2 regions of the Lactobacillus sp. JM1 genome follow, and region 1 is predicted to be linked to the other one. Evidence: predicted binding sites of a transcription regulator. Region 1 holds the regulator's gene; the other holds the start of a gene.
What was found. Region 1 encodes HrcA, which represses chaperone genes, less so after heat shock. Its sites were predicted from a motif close to TTAGCACTCNNNNNNNNNGAGTGCTAA; they were not measured.

Region 2: the regulator HrcA is predicted to act here: its motif matches at 3,552-3,578, upstream of F3I00_RS09605 (ATP-dependent Clp protease ATP-binding subunit).

Annotation. Positions count from the first base shown of each region.
Region 1 is NZ_CP044412.1:786,477-792,857, forward strand. It holds gene ribF (riboflavin biosynthesis protein RibF) at 1-769, shown strand, start outside; gene abc-f (ribosomal protection-like ABC-F family protein) at 1,030-2,535, shown strand; gene F3I00_RS04005 (GyrI-like domain-containing protein) at 2,559-3,185, shown strand; gene hrcA (heat-inducible transcriptional repressor HrcA) at 3,326-4,384, shown strand; gene grpE (nucleotide exchange factor GrpE) at 4,396-4,974, shown strand; gene dnaK (molecular chaperone DnaK) at 4,992-6,381, shown strand, end outside.
Region 2 is NZ_CP044412.1:1,881,319-1,887,699, forward strand. It holds gene F3I00_RS09600 (APC family permease) at 1-1,270, opposite strand, end outside; gene F3I00_RS09605 (ATP-dependent Clp protease ATP-binding subunit) at 1,403-3,520, opposite strand; gene F3I00_RS09610 (alpha/beta hydrolase) at 3,774-4,688, opposite strand; gene F3I00_RS09615 (PTS transporter subunit EIIC) at 4,678-5,997, opposite strand; gene F3I00_RS09620 (hypothetical protein) at 6,165-6,381, shown strand, end outside.

The DNA.
Region 1 (6,381 bases):
TAAGCATCCTAAAGAGATATACAAAAATGATCATAAATTTGTTTATTTAGAAACGGCCCATGAAAAAGAACAAAAAATGGAAAAGCTGGGAGTAGATTATTTAGTGATTATTAAATTTACTAAAGAATTTAGTCAGCTTAAACCGCAGGATTTTGTAGATCAAGTAATTATGAAACTTAAAGCAGATACAGTTGTGGTAGGTTTTGATTATACTTATGGTCCAAAAGATATTGCTAATGTAGAAAATCTTCCCAAGTTTGCGCGAGGTAGGTTTCAAATTGTAGTGGAGCCTAGACAATCTATTGATAAAATTAAAGTTGGTTCCACCTACATTAGAAAGGCAATCCAAGGTGGAAATGTTGAATTAGCGGCTGCCTTACTAGGACAACCATATGAAACTTCAGGTATTATTGTTCATGGGTTTAGAAGAGGACATAAAATAGGCTTCCCGACTGCTAATCTTGATATTTCTGATGCTAAAGTTTTACCAGCTGAGGGAGTTTATGCAACCAGGGCTAAAATAAATGGAAAATGGCATGATGCTATGACTAGTGTTGGTTACAACGAAACTTTTAAAACAAACCACGGTTTAACAATTGAAACGAATATTTTTAATTTCGATGAGGAAGCATATGGTGAACCATTAACTTTAGCGTGGTACAAGTTTATACGTTCAAATAAAAAATTTTCTGGAATTGAAGAATTATCACGTCAACTAGACCAAGATAAACGAAATATAAAGCAATATTTCTATGATTTAGAAAAATAATTATTTAGATCTATCTTTTTATAATTAATGTGATAAAATGTCTTTATCAATTGAAATCTAATATTGAAAGAAGGTTACGCCATTGCGTTTTTAATCTTGCAAAATAGCATAGTTGAATTTTAATAATTATTTTCTCTTTTAGAGGGGACAACTGTGCACTTTTGACAAGATTGAACGTAGATGGAATATCTTCTTTTTTGCTTAATAAGGAGAAAGTCTGCACTTGTCAAAAGTGTAGGCTTTTTTCGTGAGGTGATTATATGAGCAATATTAAGATTTCAAACCTTTCTTTTAAATATTCCGACAGTAGTGAAAATATTTTTAATAATTTAAATTTAGATTTGGATAGTAGTTGGCAATTAGGACTTGTAGGCAGAAATGGTAGAGGAAAGACAACATTCTTGAATCTGTTACGTGGAAAATTGCAAGGAACAGGAGCCATCAAAGCTAACCTTGAATTTAATTACTTTCCTCTTTATGTAGAAAATGAAGAACAATTAACTCTCTATGCTTTAGAAGAACAAGTTCAATTTGACCGGTGGGAACTTGAACGTGAATTGAATTTAATGCAAGTAGACGCTAATCTTATTTGGCAACCTTTTAATACTTTAAGTGGAGGGGAGCAAACTAAGATATTATTAGCTCTATCTTTTATTAATAAGGATGCTTTTCCATTAATTGACGAACCAACGAATCATTTAGATGAAGAGTCGCGAAAACAAGTGGTTAGATATTTGCAAAAACATTCGCAAGGTTATATTGTTGTGAGTCGTGATCGAGATTTTTTAAATCAGGTAACTAATCATGTTCTTGCAATTGAAAATACAGAGATTCATTTATATCAGGGAAATTATGCAAGCTATGAAGATACTAAAGAGAAGCGTGATAAGTTTAACCAGGAGAAAAATGAAAAACTCCGTGGTCAAATTAAAACTTTAAATGCAAGTAGACAACGTATTAAAGGATATTCACTTCAATCAGAAAATAATAAAAAAGCTAGTGCACATAAGAATGAAATTCATGCAGATATTAATAAGGGATTTTTTGGTCATAAGGCTGCTAAGATAATGAAAAGATCAAAAAATATTGAAAGAAGGATGAATAAAGATATCCAAGATAGAAAAGGTTTAATAAGGAATGTTGAATCTGTGCCAGAATTAGAGATGAATTTTCAACCAAACTATCACTCGACTTTATTAGAAACTCGGCATTTAGATTTGAAAGTTCAAGATAAAAAGTTATTTAAAGACCTAAATTTAATTGTTAAAAAACGAGGAATTGTTTCCCTTGAAGGAAAAAATGGATCGGGAAAATCTACTTTTTTGAAAAGTGTTTTAAATAAAAATATAGATGTAACTTATCAAGGAATTTTAAGTTTAACTAATGGTTTAAAAATTTCCTATTTACCACAAAATTTTGTAGAATATTCAGGCACTTTGGCAGAATTTGTTCAAAAGGAACATTTGTCTTATGAGAAAATGCTTAATATGCTTAGAAAAATGGGTTTTCCTAGAACAAGTTTTGAGACGAGAATTGAAGAAATGAGCATGGGGCAGCAAAAAAGAGTGGCCATTGCTAAGTCATTAGTTGAAGAGGCTGACCTTTATCTGTGGGATGAGCCAGCAAATTACCTAGATGTGTTTAACCAAGATCAATTAATTGATGTTTTAAAGAAGGTCAAACCAGCGATGCTTTTAGTTGAGCATGATGAGTATTTTATTAGTCAAGTAGCAAGTAAACGGATAAAATTAAAGGTAGATGACTAGCAGATTGTATAGAAAGAATAAAAATGGCATTTGATTATAAAAAAGAATATAAAAATTTGTATCATCCAAAAAAGCAACCTGAAATTATTAAGATTCCTAAAATGAATTACATCGCAGTTTCAGGAAGTGGAGATCCTAATCAGGAAGATGGGACTTATCACAAGGCGTTAGAATTACTTTATGGGCTTGCCTATACTATCAAGATGAGCAAAAAAAATGAGCATAAAATTCCAGGATATTTTGATTATGTAGTGCCACCACTTGAAGGACTATGGTGGTCAAAAGATAAGCAAAAAATTGATTATGCTCACAAGGAGAACTTCGCCTGGATATCGATGATTCGACTGCCTGATTTTGTTACAGAAAAAGAATTTAATTGGGCAGTTAAGACAGCTACTGAGAAGAAAAAGCAAGATTTTTCTCAAGTTAAATTCTTTACTTATGATGAAGGACTTTGCGCTCAGGTAATGCACATTGGTAGTTATGATGATGAGCCAGCGACAATTGAAGAGATACATCGATTTGTAAAAAAAGAAAATTATCAGATAGATATTCAAAATCCACGCTATCATCATGAAATATATTTAAGTGATCCAAGGAGAACTAAGACTGAAAGGCGTAAAACTGTAATTAGACTACCAATTAAATGATTAAGGTAAGCACTTGTTGCTTACCTTTTTTTATAAAAAACAAATTTAATTAGCACTCTGCTTGCACAATTGCTAAGTTATGGTATCATATTAATTGTTAGCACAAGAGGAAGAAGAGTGCTAATGATGGGGGCGAGAAAATGTTGACTGAACGGCAAGAACTTATTTTAAAGACTATTATTATGGACTTTACTCAGTCTCATGAGCCAGTAGGTTCTAAGACCGTGATGAATCAACTGCCTGTCAAGGTTTCAAGTGCTACAGTTCGAAATGAAATGGCGGCACTCGAAGAAAAGGGACTACTTGAGAAGACTCATTCTTCAAGTGGTAGAATTCCTTCAACTGCTGGTTATCGGTATTACTTAGATCATTTGATTAATCCCGTAAAAATACCAGCATCCGTCTATAATCGAATTATTTATCAATTAGACCAACCCTTTCAACAAGTTAATGAAATCGTACAAGAAGCTGCAAAAATTCTGTCTGATTTAACTAACTACACTGCTTTTGCAGCGGGTCCTGAAACTCGCTCGGTTAAAGTAACTGGTTTTAGGATCGTTCCCCTTTCAAGCCATCAAGTGATGGCAATATTAGTTACGGATGACGGTAATGTAAAGAATCAAATCTACACGTTACCTCATCATACAAATGGGGAAGAGATTGAAAAAGCAGTTCGACTAATTAATGATCAATTAGTTGGAAAGCCACTTAGTTCAGTTAATGAAGTGTTACTTAAGAGAATTGCAGACCATCTAGTTGCTGGTGGATCAGCAACTGAAATTTTGGATTTGCTTCAAGATGTTATTAAGGATGCTGCTAGTGAGCAAATGTATGTGGATGGTCAGATTAATCTTTTGAGTAATTATGAAAGTGATGATTTAGCTAAAGTTAAATCTCTCTACAAATTAATTGATCAAAATGATGCTATTTCAAGCTTGATTGGTTTTAATCCTAAAGATGAAATTAAGAATGATTCAAAGTCGAAAGTTCAAGTTAAGTTAGGTTCTGAATTACAATCAGATCTACTTGAAGATTATAGTTTGTTGACTGCACAATATAGCGTTGGTAAATATGGTAAAGGAACAATAGCATTACTTGGACCAACTAACATGCCATACTCGCAGATGATCGGATTACTCGAGTATTTTAGGAATGAACTAGCAAAGAAATTGTTAGATTATTATGGTAGATTTAAGTAAGGAGGTTAGCTGTGAGTAAAGAAGAGTTTCCGCATGAAAAAGATTTAAAAGACGAGGTGACCCCAGATAAGGCACCAAAGAAAGATCCAAAAGTAACTCCGAAAGAGGAAGTTAAGGAAAATCCAGCAAAAGATTATGAAAAAGAAATCGCTGAATTGAGAGCTAAGAATAAGGATCTTGAAGATAAATATCTACGTAGTGAAGCTGAGATTCAGAATATGCAAGCACGTTATGCAAAAGAGCGTGCGCAATTGATTAAATATGAATCTCAAAGCCTCGCTAAAGAAGTTTTGCCAGCAATGGATAACTTAGAACGCGCGTTAGCTGTTAAAGCAGATGATGAGGCAGCTAAGCAACTCCAAAAGGGTGTTCAGATGACACTTGACTCATTAGTTAAATCAATGAAAGATCAAGGAATCACTGAAATCAAAGCCGAAGGTGAAACTTTTGACCCTGCACTACATCAAGCTGTTCAAACTGTTGCAGCAGAAAATGATGATCAAAAGGATCACGTAGTTAAAGTTTTACAAAAAGGATATCAATATAAAGATAGAACATTAAGACCAGCAATGGTTGTAGTGGCTCAATAAGAAAGGAAGTTACATATATGTCAAAAGTTATTGGTATTGACTTAGGTACGACTAACTCAGCTGTTGCCGTACTTGAAGGAAAAGAACCTAAGATTATTACTAACCCAGAAGGTAACCGTACGACTCCTTCTGTAGTTGCCTTTAAGAATGGTGAAATTCAAGTTGGGGAAGTTGCTAAGCGTCAAGCTATTACTAACCCTAACACTATTGTTTCAATTAAGAGCCATATGGGTGAAGAAGGTTACAAGGTTAAGGTTGGCGACAAGGAATATACTCCACAAGAAATTTCAGCCTTTATTTTGCAATACATTAAAAAGTTTTCTGAAGATTACTTAGGTGAAAAGGTAACTGATGCAGTTATCACTGTTCCTGCTTATTTCAATGACGCACAACGTCAAGCTACTAAAGATGCCGGAAAGATTGCTGGTTTAAATGTTCAAAGAATTATCAACGAACCAACAGCTTCTGCTTTAGCATATGGTCTTGATAAAGATGAAAATGATGAAAAAGTTTTAGTATATGACCTTGGTGGTGGGACTTTTGATGTTTCCATCTTGCAACTAGGTGATGGTGTCTTCCAAGTATTATCAACTAATGGTGATACTCACCTTGGTGGTGATGACTTCGATAAGAGAATTATGGATTGGTTAATCCAAAACTTTAAGGAAGAAAATGGTGTTGACTTATCTAATGATAAGATGGCATTACAACGTTTAAAGGATGCTGCTGAAAAGGCTAAGAAAGACTTATCTGGCGTTTCATCAACTCACATTTCACTTCCATTCATTTCTGCTGGAGAAGCTGGTCCTCTTCACCTTGAAGCTGATTTAACTCGTGCTAAGTTTGATGAATTAACTGATGACTTAGTTCAAAAGACTAAGATTGCTTTTGACAATGCATTAAGTGATGCTGGCTTGAGCGTAAGTGATATTGACAAAGTTATTTTGAATGGTGGTTCAACTCGTATTCCTGCAGTTCAAAAAGCTGTTAAGGAATGGGCTGGAAAAGAACCTGATCACTCAATTAACCCTGATGAAGCTGTTGCTTTAGGTGCAGCAATTCAAGGTGGTGTTATTTCTGGTGATGTTAAGGATATCGTTTTACTTGATGTCACTCCATTATCACTTGGTATTGAAACTATGGGTGGTGTCTTCACTAAGTTAATTGATAGAAACACTACTATCCCAACTTCAAAGAGCCAAATCTTCTCAACTGCAGCAGATAATCAACCAGCTGTTGATGTTCACGTTCTTCAAGGTGAACGTCCAATGGCAGCAGATGATAAGACTTTAGGACGTTTTGAATTAACTGATATTCCACCAGCACCACGTGGTGTTCCACAAATTCAAGTTACTTTCGATATCGACAAGAATGGTATTGTAAATGTTTCTGCTAAGGATATGGGTA
Region 2 (6,381 bases), 900 kb from region 1:
CAGATATTATTGGTAAAACCGGATAAAATGGCATTTTGAATCCATTATTTACAATATCTTTTCTATGACGAAGCGGAATAATTCCAAAAGATATTAAAGCAAAAGCAATTAAAGTGCCAGCATTTATTAAAGACGCTAATTCCATCAATGGGACTAACCCAGCAAAAATAGCTGCTACTATAGTAGAAACGATTACAGCATGATCAGGAATCATCTTTTTAGCATGTACACTCCCCATTGAGTCAGGTAATAATCCATCTCTTCCTAAAGCATAGAGTAATCTTGATCCACCTAGGAGCATTGTAATCATTGCCGTAAAAATTCCTACCAACGCCCCAACTGTGATTAACTTATTCCAAGCAGTTAATCCGACAACTTTTAGTGCATATGCCGCTGGATCGTCAACATTTAATCGCTTATAGTTGACCATCCCAGTCAAAACTAAAGAAAAACTAACATAAAGTAATACTGCAATAATTACTGTTCCCATAATTCCTTTAACTACATTTTTAGCAGGATCTTTAGTTTCAGCACTATTAGCTGCTAAAGCGTCAAAGCCAATGAAAGCAAAGAATACTGTCGCTGCTGCTGTAGAAATTCCACCCATTCCTAATGGCGGAGTTTGAAATTTCTTAGGATAAAAAGGAACATAATTTTCTGCCTTAATATAGAAAAGTCCAATCACAATAAACAAAATGATAATAGCAACCTTAATAATTACTGCTATGTTTTCTACCCGTTTCGATAAATTAGCGCCTTGATATAAAATTAGAGCTACAATCAAGACAATCAAGACTGCAGAAAGATTAATTACTCCGCCCTCCATTGGTCCCGCTTCAAGAGCCTTAGGCAAATGAATACCAATTGGCGCCAAAATATTATTATTAAAATAAGAAGCAAAACCTGTTGCTTCGGCAGAAACAGCCAAGAAATATTCTAATAGTAGTCCCCATCCGATTATCCAACCCACAATTTCTCCGTAAATCACTGAGCCAAAAGAATAAGCAGATCCAGCCACTGGCATAGCAGAGGAGAACTCAGCATATGCCATTCCAACCATACCAGAAACAATTGCCGCTAACAAAAACGAAATCGCAACAGCAGGTCCAGCATGTTGAGCAGCTTCATGACCAGGTAAAATAAAAATACCTGTTCCAATAACTGCCCCAATTCCCAATGCAACTAAATCACGTGCATTTAAATGTCTAGTTAAGCGAGAATCCGCTTTTAAAAAAGTATTTACTGGAACTTTCTTAAAGAAATTTTTCATTCCAATTCTCCTTAATTTATTTTTAATTATTATACCTGATTTTGTCGGGAATTCTACCCTATAATTAAAATTAATTAAAAAAAAGAGACGGTGAATTAATCCACCGTCTCTTTTCAAGCAAAATAGTATTAACTATTTATTTTCTTTTTTATCAGCTTTTTCAGCTTCTTTAACGTCTTTCTTTTCTTGTTCGCGTGTTTCTTTATCAAACAATACGTCTTCAAGTACTTCACCATTTAAGTATAAGTGCTTATCGTCGATGGTGAACTTAACTTCCTTAGTATCAGGCTTAGAAACAATTAACTTAGCAGCTGGGGTTTCAAGATCTTGTTCAACAACTCTTCTCAATGGACGAGCACCGAATTCTTTATCATATCCCTTCTTAGCCAAGTACTTCTTAGCATCAGCAGTAACATGAAGTTTGATGTTTCTCTTAGCAAGTGATTTCTCCATCTTAGCTAAGTAAAGATCTAAAATCTTAAGCATATCTTCGCTAGTCAATGAATTGAATGGCACAATTGCATCAAGACGGTTCAAGAATTCTGGTCTGAAGTAAACTTCAAGTGCCTTACGTAAAGCATCTTGATCGTCACCCTTAAGTAACTTATCAGAGTATCCAGCGTTTGAAGTCATGATGATGATAGTATCCTTGAAGGAAATTGTTCTACCTTGTGCGTCAGTCAAGCGGCCATCATCCATAATTTGAAGTAAGGCATTGAAGACTTGTGGGTTTGCCTTTTCAATTTCGTCAAGCAAGATCAAAGAATATGGTTGGTGACGAATCTTTTCAGTCAATTGTCCGCCTTCACCATAACCAACATAACCTGGTGCTGAACCAATTAACTTGTTAACAGCCATTTGGTCTTGGTATTCTGACATATCCAAACGTACTAAGGCATCAGCCTTACCGAACAACTTAATTGCTAACTGCTTAGCCAATTCAGTCTTACCAACACCAGTAGGACCAGTAAGTAAGAATGAACCAGTTGGACGGTTAGAATCCTTAAATACTTGCTTACGAGCAATTGCATCAGTGATGATATCAATGGCCTTATCTTGGTCAATGACAACCTTCTTCAAGTCAGCAGCTAAGTTAGCGTTCTTTTGAGCTTCATTTGCATTAATTTCACTCATTGGAATACCAGTCTTAGTTTGAATCAAAGAGTACATATCTTCTGGTGTAACTTTAAGTTCACTAGCTTTACCCGCAGTCTTGAGATCTTTCTTGAGGTCTTCAATTTCTTTCTTAAGCTTAGCAGCTTCATCATATTTTTCATTTTTAGCTGCTTCTGCCTTTTTACCTTCTAAGGCATGAATCTTATTCTTGATTGAAGTTTCATCCTTTTGATCCATCCCTAAGGACTTCTTAGCACCAGCTTCATCCATTAAATCAATGGCCTTATCTGGTAAATGACGATCATTGATGTAACGATTTGAAAGTTCAGCAGCAAGCTTTAATGCTTCTGGATCGTATTTTACATTGTGATACTTCTCATATCTTGGAGCTAAGCCTTTCAAAATTTGAACAGCATCTTCAATCGTTGGTTCTGGTACTTGAACTGGTTGGAATCTTCTAGCTAAAGCTGGATCCTTTTCGATTTGTTGGTACTCACTAGTAGTAGTTGCACCAATCAGACGAATTTCACCACTTGCTAATGCTGGTTTCAAAATATTAGCAGCATCCCCAGAATTGTTTTCTGAGTCAGTAGAACCTGCCCCAACAATATTATGTAATTCATCGATAAAGAGAATAACATTCTTGTCACCCTTAGCTTTATCAATAATCTTCTTTAATTTTTCTTCAAAACTACCACGAAGAGAAGTACCTGCAACTAACTCATTAATGTTCAACTCAATAATGTGGGCGTTCTTAAGTTTTTCAGGAACGTCTCCATCAACGATTCTTTGAGCTAAGCCTTCAACTACTGAAGTTTTACCAACACCAGCAGGTCCAGTTAAAACAGGATTGTTCTTCTTACGTCTACTTAAAATTTCAATAACTTGGTCAATAACAGCTGTACGTCCAATGACAGGATCATATTTACCCTTTTTAGCTTGTTCAGTTAAATCAACACCAATTGGCTTTTCCTTTTGTTGTTGGCCATTTTGTGCTCCTTGTTGAGGTGCTTGACCAGCACTATATCTCATTGGTTGTTGACCATTGGTCATTCTTCCATCATTGAAAAAGTCTCTGTTTAATTCATTAAACAAATCATCAAAATTGTAGTTTCCATTGTCAAAGTATGCCATGCTTTACACACTCCTCATATTCTCAAAAATTTTAGCACTTGTAACTAATGAGTGCTAACTACTCACATTTTTTATTATAACAGGTTATCCACAGAAAGCCAAATATTATATCATGTTTTTTCCACAGATTATTTTAATTTGTGAACAAAAGAAGCACAATACGCTATTCAAAGTGCATTGTGCTTAAATAATTTGTGAATTAATATGTCAGATTTGTTTCTAAATTATTTGTTTTTATTATTTTTCCAATCTTTTAATTATTTAACTTTTGGTCTTGCTTTTTTCGACTTCCTCTTGGTCTTTGACCATTTCCTTGCGTGTTATCTCCAATAGTGCTTTCAAGCAAGTATTGTTCAATTAGCTGAACTACTTGCTTATTCTGCGGCAATGATGAGTGCTGAGCATCAGCTCCAGTAACAGTCATCGTAGTATAATGTTTTACTTGATTTTGGAAAATATATTTTCCTGCAGCTACACTACTTTCTGGAACCAACCCATCAGATTCATAATTCTGTCCGCCTGATACAGAATATACATCTAAGTTCTGTGGTATTTTCTTTCGATTCTTAATAAAATCATTTAACATTTCAGTCTTATGATCAATATTACTTTCATTAAAGTTATACGGAGTACCTAAGGTCATTAATTTCTTGATCCGAATTTCATCACTATAATCGTCATAATAATTTTCTAGCCAATAAGTCCAAATCAATCCCCCATTAGAATGTCCAAAGGCCTTAAAATTATTAAATTTGTACTGCTGACTAAGTTGCGCAAATGCTTCATCAAACCAACCAGCTTGTTTTTTGATATTAGCATAGCCATCATGATTGTTTTCAAAACCTACAACAATAAAAGGCTCATTATCATTACGGTTGATTTTTCCACTATATTTCAGCGTTCCATCCTTTTTTACTTGAATTTTCAATAAACTATGCTTTTTAAAAGTATCTTTATTCAGTAAATTAACTAATTCATTAAATCGTTCAGTCGTAGCACTAGAGCCCGGAATCATAATGACTGGTGACATTTGTGATTTTCTTCTTTCAGCTAAATCATGATTGGCACTTTTGATCCAGAAAAAAGTAGGAATGGACAAAACTATTAAAAAAATAAATGTTCCTAGTAAAAGTAGGCGGTTTTTTGACACCCTTTTTTTATTTAACATGTTTATACCCCGCCTCCTTATCATTTAACAAATCAATTTCATCCTGGACATCCTTAGACATTTTAATGATCGGTAAATATAACAAAATATCCAAAGCAAAGAGTAACATCGAAAATACTAAAGCTTGCCACGTTCCATTTGTAGCAATAAATGCTACTAAGGGGCCTGGTGTGCCAGATAAGACATTATAAGCCGAAGCTGGAACCAAATGGACCGCAATCATGCTAGCAGCTAAAAGCATATTCATAACTGGCAAAATTACATATGGAAATAAAAATAGTGGATTAAGCATAATAGGTATACCTAGAAAAGCACCCTGATTAGAACCGAATAATGTCGGTATAAAGCTCCAGCGTGCCACTCTAACAATGCTGCTTTTTTTAATAAAAATTAAAATACCAATTAATAAAACTAAAGTTAAACCGCTACCGCCAAATTTTCCATAAGATTGATATAAAGAATTACCAATATAAGGATTAGGTACATTCCAGCTTGAACCATGAGTTAAAGCATAGTTCAGATTAGCAACATTAGTCGCACTATCGCTACCTGCCGTCAAAGATGCTAAAGGTTGACCAATTCCTAGCCAATTAAGTAGAAGTGCCAAGAGCAAGAAAGGAATAAATACTCCTAAGTTTAAATTATTCTGACCTTGACTTTGGAAAAATTGATAAAAATTAGTTGCTACTACACGCACATGCACCAAACTAGTTAAAATTCCAACTATTAAGCCAATTACCCAAGTTGCAAGCATTGGGCGGAAAGAATCAAAGGCTCTTTGCTTAATTTGCTGTGCACTCTCTGTATGCCGATGGTGATACTCAACTCCTAAAAATCTAAAAATAAGCCCAGTACCAAAACCTATTAAAAGGGCAAATAAAAAGCTATTAATATTTAAAAAACGCCAATTAAAAGAAAGCTGAAAATCTCTCGTGTCCCTAAAACGATACGCACACAAAAGCAACGCTAACATTCCTGAAACTCCAGCCATTTGAGCATCTTTTTGATAAAGACGAGCAGTATACTGAGCTGAAAAATAGGCGGTAAACAAACCAAAAGTGCCAAATATTACACTGGTAACGCCTTGACAGGAATACCATGCCGCATTAAACAAATGGTCAGGCAACCATTTATCAAAATAGAAAATATTTGATATCAAACTTGTAGGTGAAAAAACACTCTGCCATAAAAATTGGAAAATACTTCCGACAACGGCCAAAGGCATTAGCATCATCAAAGTTCGATCTGCCACTCTAAAAAACGCTAGTCTCCGAAGTCGAACGATAGTTTTAAAAATTATTTTCTCCATATTTCTCTAATCCTTAGTTCTTTAAGTCTAACCTTTAGTTTAAATTAAATATAAAAAGAAACCTATCATTTTTCATTAAAATATCGCAAAAAATACAAAATTCGGGAATCATTGACTCGATAAAGAACATGATATAATGATAAAGAAGATAACAAGGGAGAAAAATTATGGCTAAACGAAGTTTTTCTATTAATGATGAAACTGACCGTCTACTCAATTACTACTTAAATCGTTCCGAAAAGGATTGGGACTCAGTAATTAATGAAGCAATTAAATATTATATCTGCGATCATTTAACACAAAAGCAAGTTCATGAAGCAATAAAGCATACAGGAAAAGATGCTTTTCCAGCAGATGAAGTTCTTCGTAATTTTAATAGCAGCT